4 regions of the Streptomyces sp. NPDC059534 genome follow, and region 4 is predicted to be linked to each of the others. Evidence: riboswitches for the same ligand, from Rfam matches in the RefSeq annotation. Region 4 holds a riboswitch; each other region holds the start of a gene.
What was found. A riboswitch is a leader RNA that binds a small molecule or an ion and turns the genes downstream of it on or off. The one in region 4 is predicted to bind cyclic di-AMP.

Region 1 (4,841 bases), on a different contig from region 4:
GTCGATGCCGTCGCCGCCCGGGGTGTGGACCTCCATGTGGAGGTGGGCGCCGGTGACGTTGCCGGTGGCGCCGACGCGGCCGATGGTCTCGCCGGTGCCCACCGTCTGGCCCGCGGAGACCGTCATCGACGAGAGGTGGCAGTACCAGACCTCGGTGCCGTCCCCCAGCTCCAGGACGATCCGGTAGCCGTAGGAGCCGGACCAGCCGGCCGACTTGACTGTGGCGCCGTGGACCGCCTTGAGCGGGGTGCCCGTGGGCGCGGCGAAGTCGAGGCCGGTGTGGTAGCCGGAGGACCACATCGAGCCGGACTGCATGTAGGAGGCGGTGAGGGTGTACGAGGAGAGGGGCAGCGAGTAGCTCGCGGCGAGCTTCGCGAGGCGCTCGGCCTCGGCCTTCGCAGCGGCTTCCGCCTCCGCCTTCGCCTTCGCTTCCGCCTCGGCCTTCGCCTTGGCCTCGGCGGCCGCCTTGGCCGCCGCGTCGGCCTTGGCCGCGGCTTCCGCCGCCGCCTTCTCGGCCGCCGCCTCTTCCGCCGCCGCCTTGTCGGCGGCGTCGGCGGACGCCTGCTGCTGCTCGGCCTGCTGGAGGATGCGGGCGCGCAGGGCCTCGCCCGCGTCGCCGGCGCCGGTCGCGGTCTTCGCGGCCTGGTCGTCCTGGCCGGTCCGCTCGTCGGTGGTGGTGTACGTGGCGGCGGTGAGCGGGTTGGGGTTGGCGCGGGCCGCGCTGACCGGCTCGGGGTCCTCGTCGGGGAGGAGGTCGCCGACGCCGGGGAGGTCGTGGGCGTCCGGCAGGCCGAGGTCGGGAAGGTCGGGGAGCGAGATCGCGACCGGGGGCTTCTCCTGCGCGGTGGCGAGGCCGCCCGCGCCGACCGCGGCGATCACGCCGACGCCGAGGACGGTGGAGGAACGGGCGAAGTTGGAGCGCTGCTTGACGACCCGGTGCCGGCCGCCGGAGCGGCTCTCGGCGCGGAGGGAACCCTCGGTGGGGTTCCATTCGGTGTCCGGGGCGGCGGGACCCGCACCGCCACCGAAGGCATCGAAGGGGGCTTCGGGTGCGGGGGTGTTGGACGCCACGGAGGGGCGCTCCTTTCCTTCCTTCTCGCCTACCGGGTTAGCTGACGGGTTCGGAGCAGGAAGGTCTCCTACGGACACGGTCGCACAGGTGCGAAAGGCCCGATTCACCCCAAGTGGTGGTTCCCCGGTTCCCTTTCAGGATTCGGCGCGTGCGCACGGTGCCGCCTCTTGCGACGGCTGGGACGACCGCGCTGCGTTATCGAACGTTAATAGACAGGGGGTCCCGATTCCAAGCTGTTCCTCTTGATCGTTCATTGAATTGGGGGAGAATAGACCGAGTTGACCCCCCTTCAGAACGAGATCACCAAACCCTCTCGATCTGACGTTATGTCAATTGTTATCACAGGGACACCTCTCGACTACGCCTGGTGACCGGGCCCTCCCGGCGGCACCACCGGCATGGTCCGGCGCCGCTGCGGCTGCCCCGTCGCGGGCCGGCTCACCGCGAGCAGCGCCATGTCGTCCGTCGCCCCTCCGCCGGTGTGCAGCCGTACGTCGTCCACCAGCGCGTCGAGCAGTTCCTCCGGCCCCGGGAAGATCCGGCCGGCGAGCCGCTCCGCGGGGTCGTAGAAGACGCCCTCCGCGTTCCGCGCCTCCGACAGGCCGTCGGTGTAGAACAGCAGCGTCGCGCCCGGCGGGTAGGGCCGCGCCTCGGCCCGGTCCGGCCACACCGCCAGGTCCCCCATGCCGAGCGGCAGCGCCGCCTCCGACGGCTCCAGCAGGTCCAGCCGCCCGTCCGTGAACAGCATCAGCGGGGGCGGGTGGCCTCGGTTCACGACCCGGACGAACCCGTCGAACGTACCGCTGCCGTCGGCACGCGGGATCTCGGCGAGGACCGCGGTGGTGAACCCCTCGAAGGCGTCGAGTCCGTGGCGGCGGGTGCCCTCCCGGGCCAGCGCCCGTTCGAGGCGCTGCGCCACGCCCTCCAAGGTCCGCTCCTGCTCGGCCGCCTCCCGGAACGCCCCGATGACGACGGCGACGGCCTCGACCGCCTCCAGCCCCTTGCCGCGGACGTCCCCGACCACCAGCCGCACCCCGTGCGGGGTGTCCTGGACGGCGAACAGGTCGCCGCCGATGAACGCGTCCGCCTGCGCGGCCTCGTACCGCGCCGCGCACTGGACCCCGCCGATCCGCTCGGTCGGCATCGGCAGCACCGCCTTCTGCGCGGTCTCCGCGATGACCCGTGCCGAGGCGAGCCGTTCGCCGCTGCGCCGCACCACCCGGTTGATGAGGAGGGCCAGCGCCGAGACGGTGACGACGGTCAGGGTCTCGGTCAGCCCCGGGATGTCGCTCGCGGTGTCGTTGTAGAGGTGCAGCCCGACGGAGGCGAGGGCGGCGGCGAGTCCGGTCAGCAGCGTGGTGAGCATGGAGAAGAACGGCGCGGCGATCAGCGGGGCGGCGGAGAACAGCGGGGCCGCCGTGTACGCGGGCGGGGTCAGCACGTCGAAGACGACACCGCCCGCGATGACCAGCGGCGGCAGGGCCCGGATGAACCGCCGGGCACCGCCGTAGGCACGGCGGTCCGCGCCGCGCCGCCCGCCGCCCGCCGCTCCTAGGGGGTGCCCCACCTGTGCTCTCCTGCCCGGTCCGCCCGGCCGCGGTCCGCACCGCGCCATCCCAGGGTGGCCGCCGCCGCACCGGGCGGCGACTCCCGTGCGGCCGACTGGCGTAGCCCGGCCGGGCGGGCGACCCGGCGGACAAACGACCCGGGCAGCCGGGCGGACAGGCGGCCCGACGAACAAGCGGGGGCGACCCGGCGGCCGCTCGGGCCGCTTCCTCAGTCCCCGGCCGCCGCGGCGAGCCGCCCGCCCCGGGCCAGCAGGGCCATGGCCGCCGCGCACACCAGGCCCACGGCGCACAGGGCGAACCACGGCACCGCCGACCAGCCGGTCACGTCGAGCAGCGCGCCCGTCCCCAGGTTCCCGAGGGTGATCCCGACCCCGCACACGGTGTTGTAGAGCCCGTAGTGGGTGGCCACCCAGCGCCCCCGGGACAGGGCGACGACGGTGTCCATCTCGTACGGGTAGAGCACCGCGTTCGCGACGGCCAGCACGGCCGCGCACAGCAGGAGCCCGGCCGCGCCCCGGCCCAGCGTCGCCGGGGCCAGGAAGGCCACGCCCATCAGGCCGAGCCCGAGGACGAGACAGCGCTCCCGGCTCAGCCGGCGCCGGCACCAGGCCGTGATCCGCAGCTGGCCGGCGAGCGCGACCAGCGCCGAGACGACGAACAGCGCCGTCGTCAGCGCCGTTCCGTCCGCCGCGAGCGGCAGCGCCAGGTAGACCTGGAAGGACAGGACGTACGAGCCCGTCATGGCGAGCGAGAAGAACCAGAAGGTGCGGTGGGACAGGACCGTGCGGAACTGCCCCCGCGCCTCCGCTTCCCGGCCCGGCGCCCCGGCCCGTACGGGAAGGTGCCGCAGCTGGACGAACGTCAGGCCGGCGAACAGCAGCGCCGCCACCGTGCACGTCAGCCGGAACGACACCCCCGTCAGGGCCACCCCGACGAGCGGCCCGAGCAGGATGCCCGCCTGGTAGTACACGTTGAACAGCGCGAAGGCGTCCACCCGCCGCTCCTCACCGGCCTCCGCCGCGAGGCAGGCCCGTACGGCGGGGTTGAACAGCGCCCCCGCGAGCCCGGTCGCCAGCGAGGCGGCGATCAGCATCGGCAGCGACTGCGCGAACGCCAGCGCCCCGAAGCCGACCGTCCGCAGCGCGCAGCCGGCCACGATGAGCGGCTTGAAGCCCAGCCGGTCGGCGAGCGCCCCGCCGACGAGGAACATGCCCTGCTGGGACAGATTGCGGGCGCCCAGGACCAGACCGACCGCCCACGCCGCCATCCCGAGACCGTCCGCGAGGTGCGCGGCCAGGTACGGCATCAGCATGTAGAAGCCGAGGTTGATGGTCAGCTGGTTGACGAAGAGCAGCCGCACGGCGGGCGGGAAGGTACGGCTCTGCCGCCAGACGCCCCCCTTGGCGGGAGGCGCCGTGCTCGTGGCGGTCAACGGACCCGCTCCAGCGCCTTGCGGGTCCAGCCGTCCACGCGCGCACCGGGCTCGTACACGACCGGGTCCTCGCGCACCGGCCCGTCGAGGAGGCCGTGCGCCGCGCAGAACTCGTCGTTGAAGACGGTGTCGAAGTACCGCTGCGGCCCGTCGGGGAAGACCGCCGCGATCCGGGTGCCCCGGGGCCGGGTCCTGGCCAGCCAGCCGGCGACCAGCGCGACCGCCCCCACGCTCCAGCCGCCCGTCGCGAACTGGCGGGCGGCCAGCCGGCGGGCCGACCGCACCGCCTCCGCGGGCCCCACCCAGTGGACCTCGTCGAAGGCGCCGTGGTCGACGTTCGCCGGGTGGATGGAGGAGCCGAGGCCGCGCATCAGCCGCTCCCCGGCGGGCAGGCCGAAGACGGTGGAGCCGACGGAGTCCACGCCGACGAGTTCCAGGGCGGGGCTGCCGGTGGCGCGCAGGGCCCGGGAGATCCCGGCCGAGTGGCCGCCGGTGCCGACCGCGCAGACCAGCACGTCGATCCGGTCGAGCTGCCCGGAGAGTTCGGCGGCGAGCCCGGCGTAGGCGTCGGGGTTGTCGGGGTTCCCGTACTGGTCGGGCCACCAGGCCCCGTCCAGGCCCACCAGCAGCTCGGCGACCCGGTCCATCCGGGCCTGCTGCCAGCCGCCGAGCGGGCTCGGCTCGGTCACGACGTGGACCCGGGCGCCGTGGGCGACGAGCATCCGCTCGACCATCGGTTCGAGGCCGGGATCGGTGACGACGTGCACCG
Region 2 (4,841 bases), on a different contig from region 4:
CAAGCAGGCGGTCGCCCAGCGCTGACCGGATCGCCCGCCGGGTTTTGCCTCTGAGGCAAGAAACTTGCCTCAGAGGCACGATCCTGGCGGAATGGAGGCATGGACCACGTCCCCGGGGAAACCTCCCCGGACCCCGCCGCCTCCGGCGTCCTGCCCGACGTCGCCCCGCAGCTGCGGGCCCTGCGCCGCCGCCGGGGGCTCACCCTGGAGGCCGCCGCCCAGCGGGCCGCCCTCTCGCCCGCCCACCTCTCGCGACTGGAGACGGGGAACCGACAGCCTTCGCTGCCGATGCTGCTCGCCCTCGCCCGTATCTACGGTACGACGGTCTCCGAGCTCCTGGGCGAGGCGCCGCCCGAGCGCGACCCCGTCGTCCGGGCCGACCGCTCCGAGCCCGTCGAGGCCGGCGGCTGGATCTATCGCCAGGCCGGCGGCGCCGGACGCGCCCTCCAGTGCCTGCGCGTCCACGTGCCGTATGCCACCCGGGCCGACATCGTGCGCGTCCACGCCGGCGAGGAGTGGATCCACGTCCTGGAGGGCCGGGTGCGGCTCGCGCTCGGCGAGGCCGTCCACGTCCTCGATCCCGGGGACAGCGCGCACTTCGACTCGCTGACCCCGCACCGGATCGGCGCCGCCACCCCCGGCGGGGCCGAGCTGCTCTTCGTCCACACCCTGATGCAGAGCCCCGCGGCCGAGCTGTGCCTCGGCGACGGAACCCCGCACCTGCGCTGACGCGCCTGATCCTGTCCGACAAGAAAGGACCGACATGTCCGAGAAGTCCGCACCGGTGACCGGCGAGGAGCGCGGGGAGGGCAAGTTCCCCAAGGGTCTCGTGCTGCGCCTCTTCGCCTATCTGATCGCCGGCCACCTCTTCGCCGGGTTCCTCTACCTGCTCTTCATGCTGGGCGGGCAGAACCAGTAGGCGGGACTACGCCTCCGTGAGCAGCCGCTCCCGCAGCCGCTCGCGGGTCTCCGGGGCCAGCTTCAGGCCCTCCGTGAGGTAGGTCTCCACCGTGCCCCAGGTCGCCTCGATCGTCTCGAAGGCGGCCCGCAGGTACTCCGCCCGCGCGTCGAAGAGCGGGCTCAGCAGCTCCATCACCTCGGGCGACATCGCGTCGGGGGCGGTGGAGCTGCGGCGCACCTTGTAGCGGCGGTGCGGGTCGTTCGACTTCACGTAGTCGGCCTCGATCGCCTCGCGCTCGACCCCGACGGCGAGCAGGGTGATCGCGATGGCGAGCCCGGCACGGTCCTTGCCCGCCGCGCAGTGCATCAGGGCGGGGACGCTCTCCTCGGCCATGGAGTGCAGGATCCGGCTGTGCTCCGAGGTCCGCTCGACCACCATCTTCCGGTACGAGTCGGACATCCTGGCGGCCGCCTTGCCGTCGCCGAGGATCTCCCGCAGCTGCGCGATCTCGCCGTCGCGCACCAGCCTCCAGAACTCCTTGCCGTCGGCCGGGTCGTTCAGCGGTATGTTCACGTTCCGTACGCCGGGCAGCTCGACGTCCGCGCCCTCGACCCGCCGGTCGGCCTCGTTGCGGAAGTCGAAGACGGTGTGCAGTCCCAGCGTGGCGAGGAAGGCGGCGTCGCTCTCGGTGGCGTGGGCGAGGTGTCCGCTGCGGAAGAGGCGGCCGGGGTGCACGGCGCGCCCGTCCGTCGTCGGCAGGCCGCCCACGTCCCGGAAGTTGCGGACCTCCGCCAGCTCGGGCTCGTTCGCTTCGGTGGGCGGTACCTGCGGAAGCTGCTGCGTCACGGATGCTCCTGGGTGTCGTCGTTCGGGTGCCCGACGCGAGATCGGTTCCAGGGGCAATCATCCAGGCGGGGCGGGGGCGGCGCACCCCCTCGGACGGGAATGGGCGATCTGTCCGAATTAAGGCGTTAGGTATAACGCGCCCTGGTTACAGGCGAGATGGGGCAGGGCGCGTGAGCAGCGTCATAAAGGTGACGGATCGTGGCCGACGGCCCGGAGCAATTGCCGTACGGAAAAAGGAGATCGAGGGACCGTCATCCACACAGGGTGACCGGAATTCGAGCCGCATGACGTGCCGCGGAATGGCCTTGGAAAACGGTGGGTTGTTCGCGCCGACCCCGCTCGTCTAGCGTCACCGTCAATCCGGTCGGACCGCCGAATCCTGCCACCGTCCGGAATTCACTCACCCATGTGTGGCAGGAGCGGGGGACCCAGGTACTACGCCGGTCCCGCGATGCAGGACGGCTTGGGGTGAAGCCGCGTGAGAATGCGGCCGGGCATCTCCCGCCCGAACCCGACAGCTCACCTCGCAGGCGCCGGAGAGGAATTCGCCATGCCCGCGAAGGGTAAGCACCGCCGTACCAGGATCAACCCCATCACGCGTGGATTCGTCGTCGCCGGCACCGGTGGCGCCGTCGTCGCCCTCCCGCTCCTCGGCGCGACCGGGGCCCACGCCGCCGAGCAGTCCGCTCCGGCCGCCGTCACCGCCGCCGCCCAGGTCAAGGCCGCCGCCGTCCAGGCCGCGCCCGCCGCCGCCAAGGCCGCGCCGAAGACGTACTCCGTCGTCCGGGGCGACTACCTGTCGAAGATCGCCGCCGACCACCACCTCGCGGGCGGCTGGCAGAAGCTGTACGCCGACAACCGCCAGGTCGTCGGCGAGAACCCCTCGCTGATCCTGCCCGGCATGAAGCTCACCCTCGGCGCCAAGGGCTCCGCGCCGGCCGCGCACAAGGCCGCCGCCCCCAAGAGCACCCAGAGCACGAAGAGCTCGGAGAAGAACGGCGACACCCAGCGCGCCTCCCGCAGCAGCGAGCGCTCCTCCGCCCCGGTCGCCGCCACCTCGGAGAACTCCGCGTCCGAGTCGTCCCAGACGGCGCAGTCGTCCGGTTCCTCCACCTCGGCCTCCGGCTGGGTCGCGCCCGTCGCCGGCGGCGGCTTCTCCACCCCGTACCACGCCTCCGGCTCCATGTGGTCCTCCGGCTACCACACCGGTGTCGACTTCATCGCCTCCTCCGGCACCACCGTCCGCGCCGTCGGCGCCGGCACGGTCGTCTCCGCCGGCTGGAGCGGCGCCTACGGCAACGAGGTCGTCATCCAGCACGCCGACGGCAACTACTCGCAGTACGCGCACCTCTCCTCCCTCTCCGTCTCGTCCGGCCAGACCGTCTCCGGCGGCCAGCAGATCGGCCTCTCCGGCTCCACGGGCAACTCCACCGGCCCGCACCTGCACTTCGAGATCCGCACCACCCCGAACTACGGCTCCGACGTCGACCCGCTGGCCTACCTGCGCCAGCACGGCGTCTCCGTCTGACGCGGACGCACTCCGACGGCCCGGCACGTATGTGCCGGGCCGTCGCCGTATTCCGGCCTTGGGAGAATCTTTATCGGTGGCATATATCACCCGCCGTCAACCCCTCCTTACGGTCGCGTAGGTCACATCCCAAAGGGAAGGATGTGCTCCCGTGGCAGACGATTCGAGATCAAGAGACAAGAACGCATTCGGGTCGTACGCGGCGATCGGTGACAGCTTCACCGAGGGCGTCGGAGACCCCGGGCCCGACGGGACGTACGTCGGCTGGGCGGACCGCTTCGCGGTCCTGCTCGCCGACCAGCTGCCGGAGCACGACGCCTTCCGCTACGCCAACCTGGCCGTGCGCGGGCGCCTCCTCGACCAGATCGTGGCGGAACAGGTCCCCCGGGCGAAGGAACTCGCCCCCGACCTGGTGACCTTCTGCGCCGGCGGAAACGACATCATCCGCCCCGGCACGGACCCCGACGAAGTCGCCGAGCGCTTCGAGCGCGCCGTCGCCGAACTGACCTCCGCCGTCGGCACCGTCATGGTGACCACCGGCTTCGACACCCGCGACGTGATCCTCCTCAAGCACCTGCGGGGGAAGATCGCCACCTACAACGGGCACGTCCGGGCCATCGCCGACCGCTACGGCTGCCCGGTCCTCGACCTCTGGTCGCTGAAGTCCGTCCAGGACCGGCGCGCCTGGGACGACGACCGGCTGCACCTCTCGCCGGACGGCCACACCCGTGTCGCCCTGCGCGCCGCGCAGGTCCTCGGCCTGCCGGTGCCCGCCGACCCGGACCAGCCCTGGCCGCCGGTCCCGCCGCGCGGCGCACTCGAGGTGCGCCGGGACGACATCCACTGGGCGAAGGAGTACCTCGTGCCGTGGATCGGGCGACGGCTGCGCGGCGAGAGCTCCGGCGACCACGTAGAGGCCAAGCGCCCCGACCTCATGCCCCTGTAGGTCCGGGGAGGACCGGCGTGGCCGGGCCGGCGGGGATCCGCTCCAGGACCCCGCCGGCGAACACGTCGTACAGCGGCAGCGTCTCCAGGTGGACATAGCCGATGTGGCAGTCGCAGACGGCGAGGGGGCAGGCACGGGGACGCAGGGCGGCGCGGTACGAGCCGTCGTACAGGTTCCCCAGCTCGGCCCTGACGAAGTGGCAGCGCCGCACCGTCCCCTCGCCGTCCACCGAGATCACCGACTCGCCGGTGCGGCAGGGCAGCCCCGCCGAGCGGTGCGGATGCCGGCTGTACGGGAAGAGCGGGTCGAGCGCCGTCCACCGCGCCGCCTCCGCGTCGGTGTACGTGTGTCCCTCGGCCGCGTTCACCCAGAGGTAGACGTGCGGCGGCAGCGCGGCGCGCAGCCGGCGGGCGTCCTCCCCGTGCTCGGGAAGGCCGACCACGCCCACGCTGAACCGGACGCCCCGCTCGGCGAGGTCGAGACACTTCCCGAGGAAGCGCTCGTACGGCGTCTGGCCCGGGTGGTACGTGCACCAGAGCGCCACGCGCTCCGGGTCCGCCTCCGCCAGCCAGCCGGTGCGGCAGCTCAGATTGGTCTGGATCGCCACCCGCTCGACGTGC
Region 3 (4,841 bases), on a different contig from region 4:
GGCGCTGCCGTTCCCGGCCCTCGGCCCCGCTCTCCGCGTATCCGGCGGAGAGCACGACGATGCCCCGGACGCCGTGCTCGCCGCAGTCGGCGACGGCTTCCGGGACGCGTTCGGCGGGGACGGCGACGATCGCCAGGTCCACCGGTTCCCCGATGGCGCCGACGGACGGGTGGGCGGGGACGCCGTCGAACTCCGCCGCCTCGCCGCCGAGCGCGGCGTTCACCGCGTACACGCGTCCGGTGAAGCCGGCCCCGATCAGGTTGCGGAGCACGGTCCGGCCGACGCCGCCGGGTGCGCGTCCGGCGCCGACCACGGCGACGGAGCGCGGGGTGAGGAGCCGCTGCACGGAGCGCGCCTCGGCGCGCTGCTCCCGCGCGCGCTGGACGGCGAGGGAGCGGTCGGTGGGTTCGAGGTCGAGGTGGAGCCGTACGGAGCCGTCCTCGAAGCTGCGCTTCTGGGTGTAGCCGGCGTCCGTGAACACCTTGATCATCTTGTTGTTGGCGGGGAGCACCTCCGCGGCGAAGCGCCGGATGTCCCGCTCGCGCGCCACGGCCGCGATGTGTTCGAGGAGGGCGGAGGCGACGCCCCGGCCCTGGTGGGCGTCCTGGACGAGGAAGGCGACCTCGGCCTCGTCGGCCGGCGAGGAGGCGGGCAGCCCCCGGGCGTCGATGCGGTCGTAGCGGACGGTGGCGATGAACTCGCCGCCCACGGTCGCCGCGAGTCCCACCCGGTCCACGAAGTCGTGGTGGGTGAAGCGGTGGACGTCCTTGGCCGAGAGGCGCGGGTAGGGGGCGAAGAAGCGGTAGTACTTCGACTCGTCCGAAACCTGCTCGTAGAAGCTTACGAGCCGGTCGGCGTCGTCCGCGGTGATGGGCCTGATGCGCGCGGTGCCGCCGTCGCGGAGGACCACGTCCGCTTCCCAGTGGTCGGGGTAGGCGTGCTCCGGTGGTGCCGGCGGGGCCGGTCGATCCGCCGCTTCCGACTGCTCCGACGCGCTCTGCATGGGGTCAGCCTACGGCCGCGACACGACCGTGGCATCGCTCGCGCGGCGGGTGCGCGCCGTGCAAGGTAGGGAGGGCCGAAGGGCGGTCCGATCCGGGCCGAAGGTCGGCGCGAGCACCACGCAGCACATGAGAGACTGGTCTAGACAACCCGCTTGAGACTTGAAGGGCAACACCATGGCTGAGCGCCGCGTCAACGTCGGCTGGGCCGAGGGCCTGCACGCCCGCCCCGCGTCCATCTTCGTCCGTGCCGCCACGGCTTCCGGCGTTCCGGTGACGATCGCCAAGACCGACGGCTCCCCGGTGAACGCCGCGTCCATGCTCGCGGTGCTCGGTCTGGGCGCGCAGGGCGGCGAGGAGATCGTCCTGGCCTCCGACGCCGACGGTGCCGAGGTCGCCCTGGACCGTCTCGCGAAGCTGGTCGCCGAGGGCCTGGACGAGCTCCCCGAGACCGTCTGATCCACGCCCGTACGGATTCCGATCGGATTCCGCACACCGAAAAGCCGTGACTGCCCAAATCGAGGCGGTCACGGCTTTCGCATTTCCGCGAAAGCCTGTTTCCGGGCAGCACGAACAGCGTCCGCCGAATTCCTCTTCTTTGTATACGGCGGCCGCGTTAATTCCGGACGCTCGCCGTGTTGACGACATGTTGCGAAACCCTCACACGGCCGCGCTCCGATGTTTTGAGCCGGTGCAGCGGCAGCGTGCGCTCCGCGTGCAGCGCGGTCAGCCCCCTGGCCCGCTCGGCGTCACCGCGCGCCACCGCGTCCACGATCGCGCCGTGCTCGGCCCAGACCTCCACCGGCTGGGCGGGCTGGTCCACCGTGTACATCCACGCGATCTTGTGGCGCAGCTGGGTGAGCAGCGCCGTCAGGGCCGGGCTGCCGGAAGCCTGCGCGAGCGTCTCGTGGAACCAGCCGCCCAGCGAGCGCAGATCCTCGCCCTGGCCCCGCCGGGCGCGCTCCTGCCCCAGCCTGACTAGGCCGCGCAGCACCTTGAGGTGGGCGTCGGTGCGCCGTTGCGCGGCCCGGGCGGCCCCCAGCGGTTCCAGCAGCGACCGCATGTCGAGGAGGTCGGCCGCCTCCTGCTCCGTGGGCTCGGCGACATGCGCGCCCGCGTGCCGGCGGGTGACGACGAAGCCCTCGGACTCCAGGGTGCGCAGGGCCTCACGGACCGGGACGCGGGAGACCCCGTACCGGCGGGCGAGCTGTTCCTCGGTCAGCCGGCTGCCCCGCTCGTAGACACCGGAGACGATGTCGTCCCGGATCGCCGTGCATACCGAGTGCGCGGGAATGCGCATGTCCGACCTCCGCCTTGGTCCGCGCGAGACAATTCGAGCGGCGCCTGTTCTGCGCCTGATCTTCGACTCTATTGCAGCGCGCCGGAATTTCCGATGCCCCAGGGAAATCCATGATGTTACTCGGCCGCCGGCGGGTCAGCGAAAAGCCCCGGCTCAGTACGAGCCGGGGCTTTTGCGACGCGAGGTGCGGCGGGCTGCGGTCAGACCGCGACGCCGCGGGCGCGGAGGTACGCGACCGGGTTGATGTCGGAGCCGTACTCCGCGGTGGTGCGCGCCTCGAAGTGGAGGTGCGGGCCGGTGGAGTTGCCGGACGAGCCGGAGACGCCGATCTGCTCGCCGGGCTCGACGGTCTGGCCGACGTGGACCCCGATGGAGGAGAGGTGCCCGTACTGGGTGAACGTGCCGTCGTTCATCCGGATGACGATGTTGCTGCCGTACGCGCCGCCCCAGCCAGCCTCGACGACGGTGCCGGAGCCGACGGAGACGACCTGGGTGCCGTAGGCGGCGTGGAAGTCGACGCCCGAGTGGCTGCCGGAGGACCAGAGCGACCCGCCGGTCTTGTACCCGGTGGAGACGTACGAGCCGGCGACGGGGAGCTGGAAGGAGTTCAGGCGGCGGCGCTCGGCCTCGCGGGCGGCGCGCTCCCGCTCCAGTCGGATCTCCTTGGCGCGGGCCTCGGCCTTGCGCTTCGCCTCGGCCTGGGCCTTCGCCTTGGCGACGGCCTCGAACGCCTCCCGCTCCTGGGCGGCGGCCTGCGCGTTGAGCCGGTCCGCGAGGGAGTCCTCGGTGATCACCTGGGTGAGGCCGGTGTCCTCGGCGGAGCGGTTGTCCGTGTCGGCGGCGAGCGCCGGGGAAGCGAGGGTTCCGATGACGCCGGTGGTGGCGAGGGTCGCGACGCCGGCGATGCCCACGCCGCGGCGCGCCATCCGGCTCGGAGCACGATGCTTCCCGGTGGCACGGGTGAACGCCATGTAGAGGCTGGTCCTTTCCTTCCTTCTCGCCTACCGGGTTAGCTGACGGGTTCGGAGCAGGAAGGTCTCCTACGGGCCCCTCCGTACGAGACGAAGGCGTCCGATTCACCCCAGGGACTTCATATGGGTCCCCGGCTCCCCAGGCTCGCGCCTGACGGGGACTCGGCGATGACTGTCCGATGCCGCGGCTGCGGCACGTGCAACTGACGAACAGCCGCACCGACGCTATGCGGATCGTCTTTCAATCACCAACCAGACACGCTTTTTGTAAGACATGCCACAGGGCATACGCCAACCTTTACCCTCAATACGGACAAAGGGGAGGATCCCGGCGAACACACCGCCGGGGTCCTCCCGTTGCCACGTCGGGGCCGGAATCAGCCGGTCACGACGGTCACTTCACCGATGCCGAGCGCCCGCACCGGCTCCGCGATCTGCGCCGCGTCACCCACGAGCACCGTGACGAGCCGGTCCACGGGGAAGGCGCTGACCACGGCAGCGGTCGCCTCCACCGTGCCGGTCTCGGCGAGACGCGCGTACAACTGCGCCTGGAAGTCGTCCGGAAGGTGCTGCTCGACCTGGTCGGCGAGCGTCCCGGCGACGGAGGCGGCCGTCTCGTACTTGAGCGGCGCGACCCCCACCAGGTTCTGCACGGCGGTCTCGCGCTCGGCGTCCGTGAGCCCCTCGGCGGCGAGGGTGCGCAGCACCTGCCACAGGTCCTCGAGCGCCGGACCGGTGTTGGGGGTGTCGATGGAGCCGCTGATGGCGAGCATCGCGGCGCCGTTCCCCCCGGCGTCCGAGCGGAGGACCTGGCCGAAGGCCCGCACACCGTACGTGTAGCCCTTCTCCTCGCGCAGGACCCGGTCGAGCCGCGAGGTGAGGGTGCCGCCGAGGCAGTACGTGCCGAGGACCTGGGCCGGCCAGACGACGTCGTGCCGGTCGGGACCGACCCGGCCGATGAGCAGCTGGGTCTGGACGGCGCCGGGACGGTCCACGATGACGACCCGTCCGGTGTCGTCGGCGGTGATCGACGGCATGGGGAGCGGCTCGGCCGGCTCACCGGTCCAGGCGCCCAGCGTGTCCGCGAGGACCTTGTCGAGGTCGACCCCGGTCAGGTCGCCGACGACCACGGCGGTGGCGGTGCCGGGCCGGACGTACGCCTCGTAGAAGGCGCGGACGGCGGCCGCGTCGATCGCGGCGACGGTCTCCTCGGTTCCCTGGCGCGGCCGGGACATCCGGGACTCGGCCGGGAAGAGCTCCTTGGAGAGCTGCTTGGCGGCGCGGCGGCTCGGGTTGGCCGTCTCGTGCGGGATCTCGTCGAGACGGTTGCGCACCAGGCGCTCGATCTCGGTGTCCAGGAACGCCGGCGCGATCAGCGCCTCGGAGAGCAGCCCGAGCGCCTTGGGCAGCCGGGAGACGGGAACCTCCAGGGAGACCCGTACGCCCGGGTGGTCGGCGTGCGCGTCGAGCGTGGCGCCGCACCGCTCCAGCTCGGCCGCGAACTCCTCGGCGCTGCGCCGGTCCGTGCCCTCCGAGAGCGCGCGGGCCATGATGGTGGCGACGCCGTCG
Region 4 (4,841 bases):
TGCCCTCCGGAGCGGACCTGTACGGTCGTGGCGTGAGCACAACCCCCGGCCCCGCCCCCTCGCCCGAGCTCTTCACCTGGGAGTTCGCAAGCGATCCGTACCCCGCCTACGCCTGGCTGCGGGAGCACGCGCCGGTGCACCGGACGACGCTGCCCAGCGGCGTCGAGGCATGGCTCGTGACCCGGTACGCCGACGCCCGCCAGGCCCTCGCGGACCAGCGGCTCTCCAAGAACCCGGCGCACCACGACGAGTCCCCGCACGCGAAGGGGAAGACGGGCATCCCGGGCGAGCGCAAGGCCGAGCTGATGACCCACCTGCTCAACATCGACCCGCCCGACCACACCCGGCTGCGGCGGCTCGTGTCGAAGGCGTTCACCCCGCGCCGGGTCGCCGAGTTCGCACCGCGCGTGCAGGAGCTGACCGACCGGCTCATCGACTCCTTCGCCGAGCGGGGGAGCGCCGACCTGATCCACGAGTTCGCGTTCCCGCTGCCGATCTACGCGATCTGCGACCTCCTCGGCGTGCCGCCGGAGGACCAGGACGACTTCCGGGACTGGGCGGGGATGATGATCCGCCACGGCGGCGGGCCGCGCGGCGGGGTCGCGCGCTCGGTGAAGAAGATGCGCGGCTATCTCGCCGAGCTGATCCACCGCAAGCGCGAGGAGTCCGGCGAGGACCTCATCTCGGGGCTCATCAGGGCCTCCGACCACGGCGAGCACCTCACCGAGAACGAGGCCGCCGCCATGGCCTTCATCATTCTGTTCGCCGGTTTCGAGACGACCGTGAACCTCATCGGCAACGGGGTCTACCAGCTGCTGCGCCACCCCGGAGAGCGCGAGCGGCTCCAGGCGTCGATCGTGGCGGGGGAGCCGGGGCTGCTGGAGACCGGTGTCGAGGAACTGCTGCGGTACGACGGGCCGGTGGAGATGGCGACCTGGCGGTACGCGACGCGGGCGCTGACGATCGGCGGTCAGGAGATCCCGGCGGGGGACCCGGTCCTCGTCGTGCTCGCCGCGGCCAACCGCGACCCGGCGCGGTTCGCGGGGGCGGACACGCTGGACCTCGGCCGGCGCGACAACCAGCACCTCGGGTACGGGCACGGCATCCACTACTGCCTGGGCGCGCCCCTGGCCCGGCTGGAGGGGCAGACCGCGCTCGCGACGCTGCTGACGCGCCTGCCGGACCTGCGACTTGCCGTCGATCCGGACGAACTGCGGTGGCGTGGTGGGCTCATCATGCGGGGATTGCGCACGCTTCCGGTGGAATTCTCCACTTCCGCCCCCCGGAAGTGAACTGACACCGCATCAGAAATGTGATCTTCACGTGATCGGGGGTCCATCGACTTGTGACGAGCGTTCGAATACCGCTACGTTTCGCCGCAGTCTCAGCCGTCACGCGAAAGGCGCTTCTATGCGTTCCGGGAACGGACGACACCGTCGCCCCCGTCAGGCCCCCGCCCTCGTCGTCGCCGCCGGTGTGACCGGATCCGCGATGGCGCTGCCGCTGCTCGCCACGGGGTCCGCCTCCGCCGCCGACGCCGCCACCTGGGACCGGGTCGCCGAGTGCGAATCCGGTGGCCAGTGGAGTGCCAACTTCGGCAACGGGATGTACGGCGGCCTCCAGTTCACCCAGGACAGCTGGGAGCGGAACGGTGGCCTGGCCTACGCCCCCAGCCCCGACCTGGCCAGCCGCGCCCAGCAGATCGCGGTGGCCGAGAAGGCCCTTGCCAAGGGCAGCACCGAGTGGGCCACCTGCGCGCCGATCGCCGGCCTGACCAACGACGGCAAGGCCACCGGGGTGGACCCCGGACCGACGGCCGTCCCGACGACCCCCGCCGGGCCGGTCGCCGAGTCGAACCGGACCTCCGGCCTCCCCGCGGGCTCCGCCGGCGCCTTCCGGCCCGCCGGGACGCCGAAGGGCGCGAAGGCCGCCACGGCCGCGCCCAGCGCGCCCGCCGTCCCCGAGGACCCGAACGCCTCGGTCACCCCGACCGCGCCGGTCACCCCGGACGCGTCCACGACCCCGGGCGCGCCGACGACCCCGGTCACGCCCGACACGTCCGTTACGCCCGGTACGCCCGTCTCTCCCGACGCGACCGAGGGTGACGCGTCGTCGGCCACGCCCGGATCCGGCAAGCACCGGGGCGAGGCCGCTCCGGAGGAAACCGGCAAACCGGGCACTTCGGCAGAATCAGGCAAGCATGCCTCCAAGGACAAGTCGGCCGAAAGTCCCGCGTCGGCGCCCTCGACTGACGGCGTGAAGAATTCGGACGCAACGGACACTCAGGACACTTCGGGCGAGTACACCGTGCAGCCCGGCGACAGCCTGTCGGACATCGCGCGGTCGAACGAACTGCCCGGCGGCTGGACGGCCCTCTATGACGCCAACCGGCGGACGGTAGGCGCCGATCCGGACCTGATCCTGCCTGGTCAGAGCCTTGAGCTGACGGCGGATCCGGTCACGACGGCAGGGTAGTTCGGGGCTGTATGTCCGGTTCTGGGCAAGTGAGACATGGGTCTCTTCGCCTCAACTGGCGTGTCCTGTCCGTAACCTTTGCCTCCGTCACCTCTCACCTGCGCAAACGCCCCCCACCGGAGGGCAAGTAGGGGCGATATTTCCGCAATGAGCCTCTTTGAACTTCCGGTGGGTCTGTGTCTACGGTCGTAACCGCTCGCCACCGCGGGCCCCGTCGACCGAAACGCCGAATCCTGCCGTCGGCCGATGGGAACAGTCGTCGCGTCAGCGCCGAAGGCAGGAGCGGGGGACCCAAGGTAAGTGCCGGCCCCGGCCGTTGAGACAGACGGCCGACGATCGGCTTGGGGTGAAGTCGCGTGCAAGGACACGCGGCCGGGCAACTCATTGGCCCGAACCCGACAGCTCACCTCGCAGGCGTCGGTGAGGAGAATCTCCATGCTGTTTTCCGGCAAGGGCAAACACCGTCGTCCCTCCAAGGCCACCCAGGTCGCCACGCTCGTCGGCGTCACCGGTGTCGCCGTCGCCGCCCCGCTGATGACCGCGGGCACCGCCTCGGCCGCCACGGTCTCCGAGTGGGACCGGGTCGCCCAGTGCGAGTCCGGCGGCAACTGGGCCATCAACACGGGCAACGGCTACTACGGCGGCCTGCAGTTCTCGTCGTCCACCTGGGCCGCGTACGGCGGCACCGCCTACGCCCCCAACGCCCACCAGGCGTCGAAGTCGCAGCAGATCACCGTCGCCGAGAAGGTCCTCGCGGGCCAGGGCAAGGGTGCCTGGCCGAGCTGTGGCGTGGGCCTCTCCCGCACCACCTACACCGGTGGCGCCGCGGCCCCCGCCCCCGAGCGCAAGGTCTCGCAGCCGACCACCCGCAGCGAGCAGCGCCAGGTCCCCAAGAAGGTCACGACCCCGCAGACCCCGCGGAAGGCGACCACCCCGAAGACCGTCACCACCCCGGCCGGCGTGACGGTGAAGAAGGGCAACGGCGAGTACCAGGTCAAGCCCGGCGACACCCTCGGCACCATCGCCCGGGCGCACGGCGTCCAGGGCGGCTGGGCGAAGCTCTTCGAGCTGAACAAGGACGTCGTCGACGACGCCGACCTGATCTACGTGGGCCAGCAGCTCCGCCTCAAGTGAGCCAGGCGACCCTCCCGCGGTGACCACCCCGGTCCGGCGTGCCCTCCCCCGTGCACGCCGGACCGGGGTTCCGCCGTGTATAGGGGGAAGTGTTCGGGACATCCTGCGGTTACCGCCCAGTAGATCTGGGGCCCTTCATCCCGAGATGCGTGCCCTTGGGTCCTTTTTCGTCCCAGGGTGCGGGCGCCCGGCGGGCGGGAGCCCCCGAGCCGGTTAGGCTCTTGTCGCAAGGCCAAGCGACCCTGCACCGACCTTGCGTCACATCCAGCGTCACATCCCAGAAGGAGATGCTCGTGCCGTCCATCGACGTCGTCGTAGCCCGGGAAATCCTGGACTCCCGAGGCAACCCCACGGTCGAGGTCGAGGTCGGCCTCGACGACGGCAGCACCGGTCGTGCTGCTGTTCCGTCCGGCGCCTCCACCGGTGCCTTCGAGGCCATCGAGCTCCGCGACGGTGACCCCAACCGTTACCAGGGCAAGGGTGTCGAGAAGGCCGTCCTCGCCGTCATCGAGCAGATCGGCCCGGAGCTCGTCGGCTACGACGCCACCGAGCAGCGCCTGATCGACCAGGCCATGTTCGACCTGGACGCCACGGAGAACAAGGGCTCGCTCGGCGCCAACGCCATCCTCGGCGTCTCCCTCGCCGTCGCGCACGCCGCCGCCGAGGCCAGCGACCTGCCGCTCTTCCGTTACCTCGGCGGCCCGAACGCGCACCTGCTGCCCGTTCCGATGATGAACATCCTCAACGGTGGGTCGCACGCCGACTCCAACGTGGACATCCAGGAGTTCATGATCGCCCCGATCGGCGCGGAGTCCTTCTCCGAGGCCCTTCGCTGGGGTGCGGAGATCTACCACACCCTCAAGGGCGTGCTGAAGCGCAAGGGCCTCTCCACCGGCCTCGGCGACGAGGGCGGCTTCGCCCCGAACCTGGAGTCGAACCGCGCCGCCCTGGACCTCATCATCGAGGCCATCAAGGAGGCCGGCTACGCCCCGGGCACCGACGTCGCGCTCGCGCTCGACGTCGCCGCGTCCGAGTTCTACAAGGACGGCGTCTACGAGTTCGAGGGCAAGTCCCGCTCGGCCGCCGAGATGACCGAGTACTACGAGGAGCTCGTCTCCGCGTACCCGATGGTCTCCATCGAGGACCCGCTGTACGAGGACGACTGGGCCGGCTGGAAGGTCCTCACCGACAAGCTGGGCGCCAAGGTCCAGATCGTCGGCGACGACCTCTTC

Region 1: linked by a shared signal. The riboswitch ahead of ACFVZH_RS25445 (M23 family metallopeptidase) and the one ahead of ACFVZH_RS22120 (transglycosylase family protein) in region 4 are both predicted to bind cyclic di-AMP.
Region 2: linked by a shared signal. The riboswitch ahead of ACFVZH_RS06030 (peptidoglycan DD-metalloendopeptidase family protein) and the one ahead of ACFVZH_RS22120 (transglycosylase family protein) in region 4 are both predicted to bind cyclic di-AMP.
Region 3: linked by a shared signal. The riboswitch ahead of ACFVZH_RS27840 (M23 family metallopeptidase) and the one ahead of ACFVZH_RS22120 (transglycosylase family protein) in region 4 are both predicted to bind cyclic di-AMP.

Annotation. Positions count from the first base shown of each region.
Region 1 is NZ_JBHWAQ010000022.1:133,451-138,291, reverse strand. It holds gene ACFVZH_RS25445 (M23 family metallopeptidase) at 1-1,071, opposite strand, end outside; cyclic di-AMP (ydaO/yuaA leader) riboswitch at 1,083-1,229, opposite strand; gene ACFVZH_RS25440 (PP2C family protein-serine/threonine phosphatase) at 1,431-2,687, opposite strand; gene ACFVZH_RS25435 (MFS transporter) at 2,849-4,072, opposite strand; gene ACFVZH_RS25430 (PLP-dependent cysteine synthase family protein) at 4,069-4,841, opposite strand, start outside.
Region 2 is NZ_JBHWAQ010000004.1:15,157-19,997, reverse strand. It holds gene ACFVZH_RS06050 (aspartate aminotransferase family protein) at 1-25, shown strand, start outside; gene ACFVZH_RS06045 (helix-turn-helix domain-containing protein) at 100-729, shown strand; gene ACFVZH_RS06040 (DUF6126 family protein) at 764-919, shown strand; gene ACFVZH_RS06035 (tyrosine-protein phosphatase) at 926-1,747, opposite strand; cyclic di-AMP (ydaO/yuaA leader) riboswitch at 2,108-2,293, shown strand; gene ACFVZH_RS06030 (peptidoglycan DD-metalloendopeptidase family protein) at 2,298-3,275, shown strand; gene ACFVZH_RS06025 (SGNH/GDSL hydrolase family protein) at 3,427-4,221, shown strand; gene ACFVZH_RS06020 (STM4011 family radical SAM protein) at 4,208-4,841, opposite strand, start outside.
Region 3 is NZ_JBHWAQ010000026.1:64,559-69,399, reverse strand. It holds gene ACFVZH_RS27855 (GNAT family N-acetyltransferase) at 1-1,003, opposite strand, end outside; gene ACFVZH_RS27850 (HPr family phosphocarrier protein) at 1,179-1,460, shown strand; gene ACFVZH_RS27845 (GntR family transcriptional regulator) at 1,618-2,301, opposite strand; gene ACFVZH_RS27840 (M23 family metallopeptidase) at 2,502-3,272, opposite strand; cyclic di-AMP (ydaO/yuaA leader) riboswitch at 3,285-3,450, opposite strand; gene ACFVZH_RS27835 (M16 family metallopeptidase) at 3,650-4,841, opposite strand, start outside.
Region 4 is NZ_JBHWAQ010000018.1:152,390-157,230, reverse strand. It holds gene ACFVZH_RS22130 (cytochrome P450) at 33-1,292, shown strand; gene ACFVZH_RS22125 (transglycosylase family protein) at 1,411-2,475, shown strand; cyclic di-AMP (ydaO/yuaA leader) riboswitch at 2,734-2,907, shown strand; gene ACFVZH_RS22120 (transglycosylase family protein) at 2,911-3,609, shown strand; gene eno (phosphopyruvate hydratase) at 3,897-4,841, shown strand, end outside.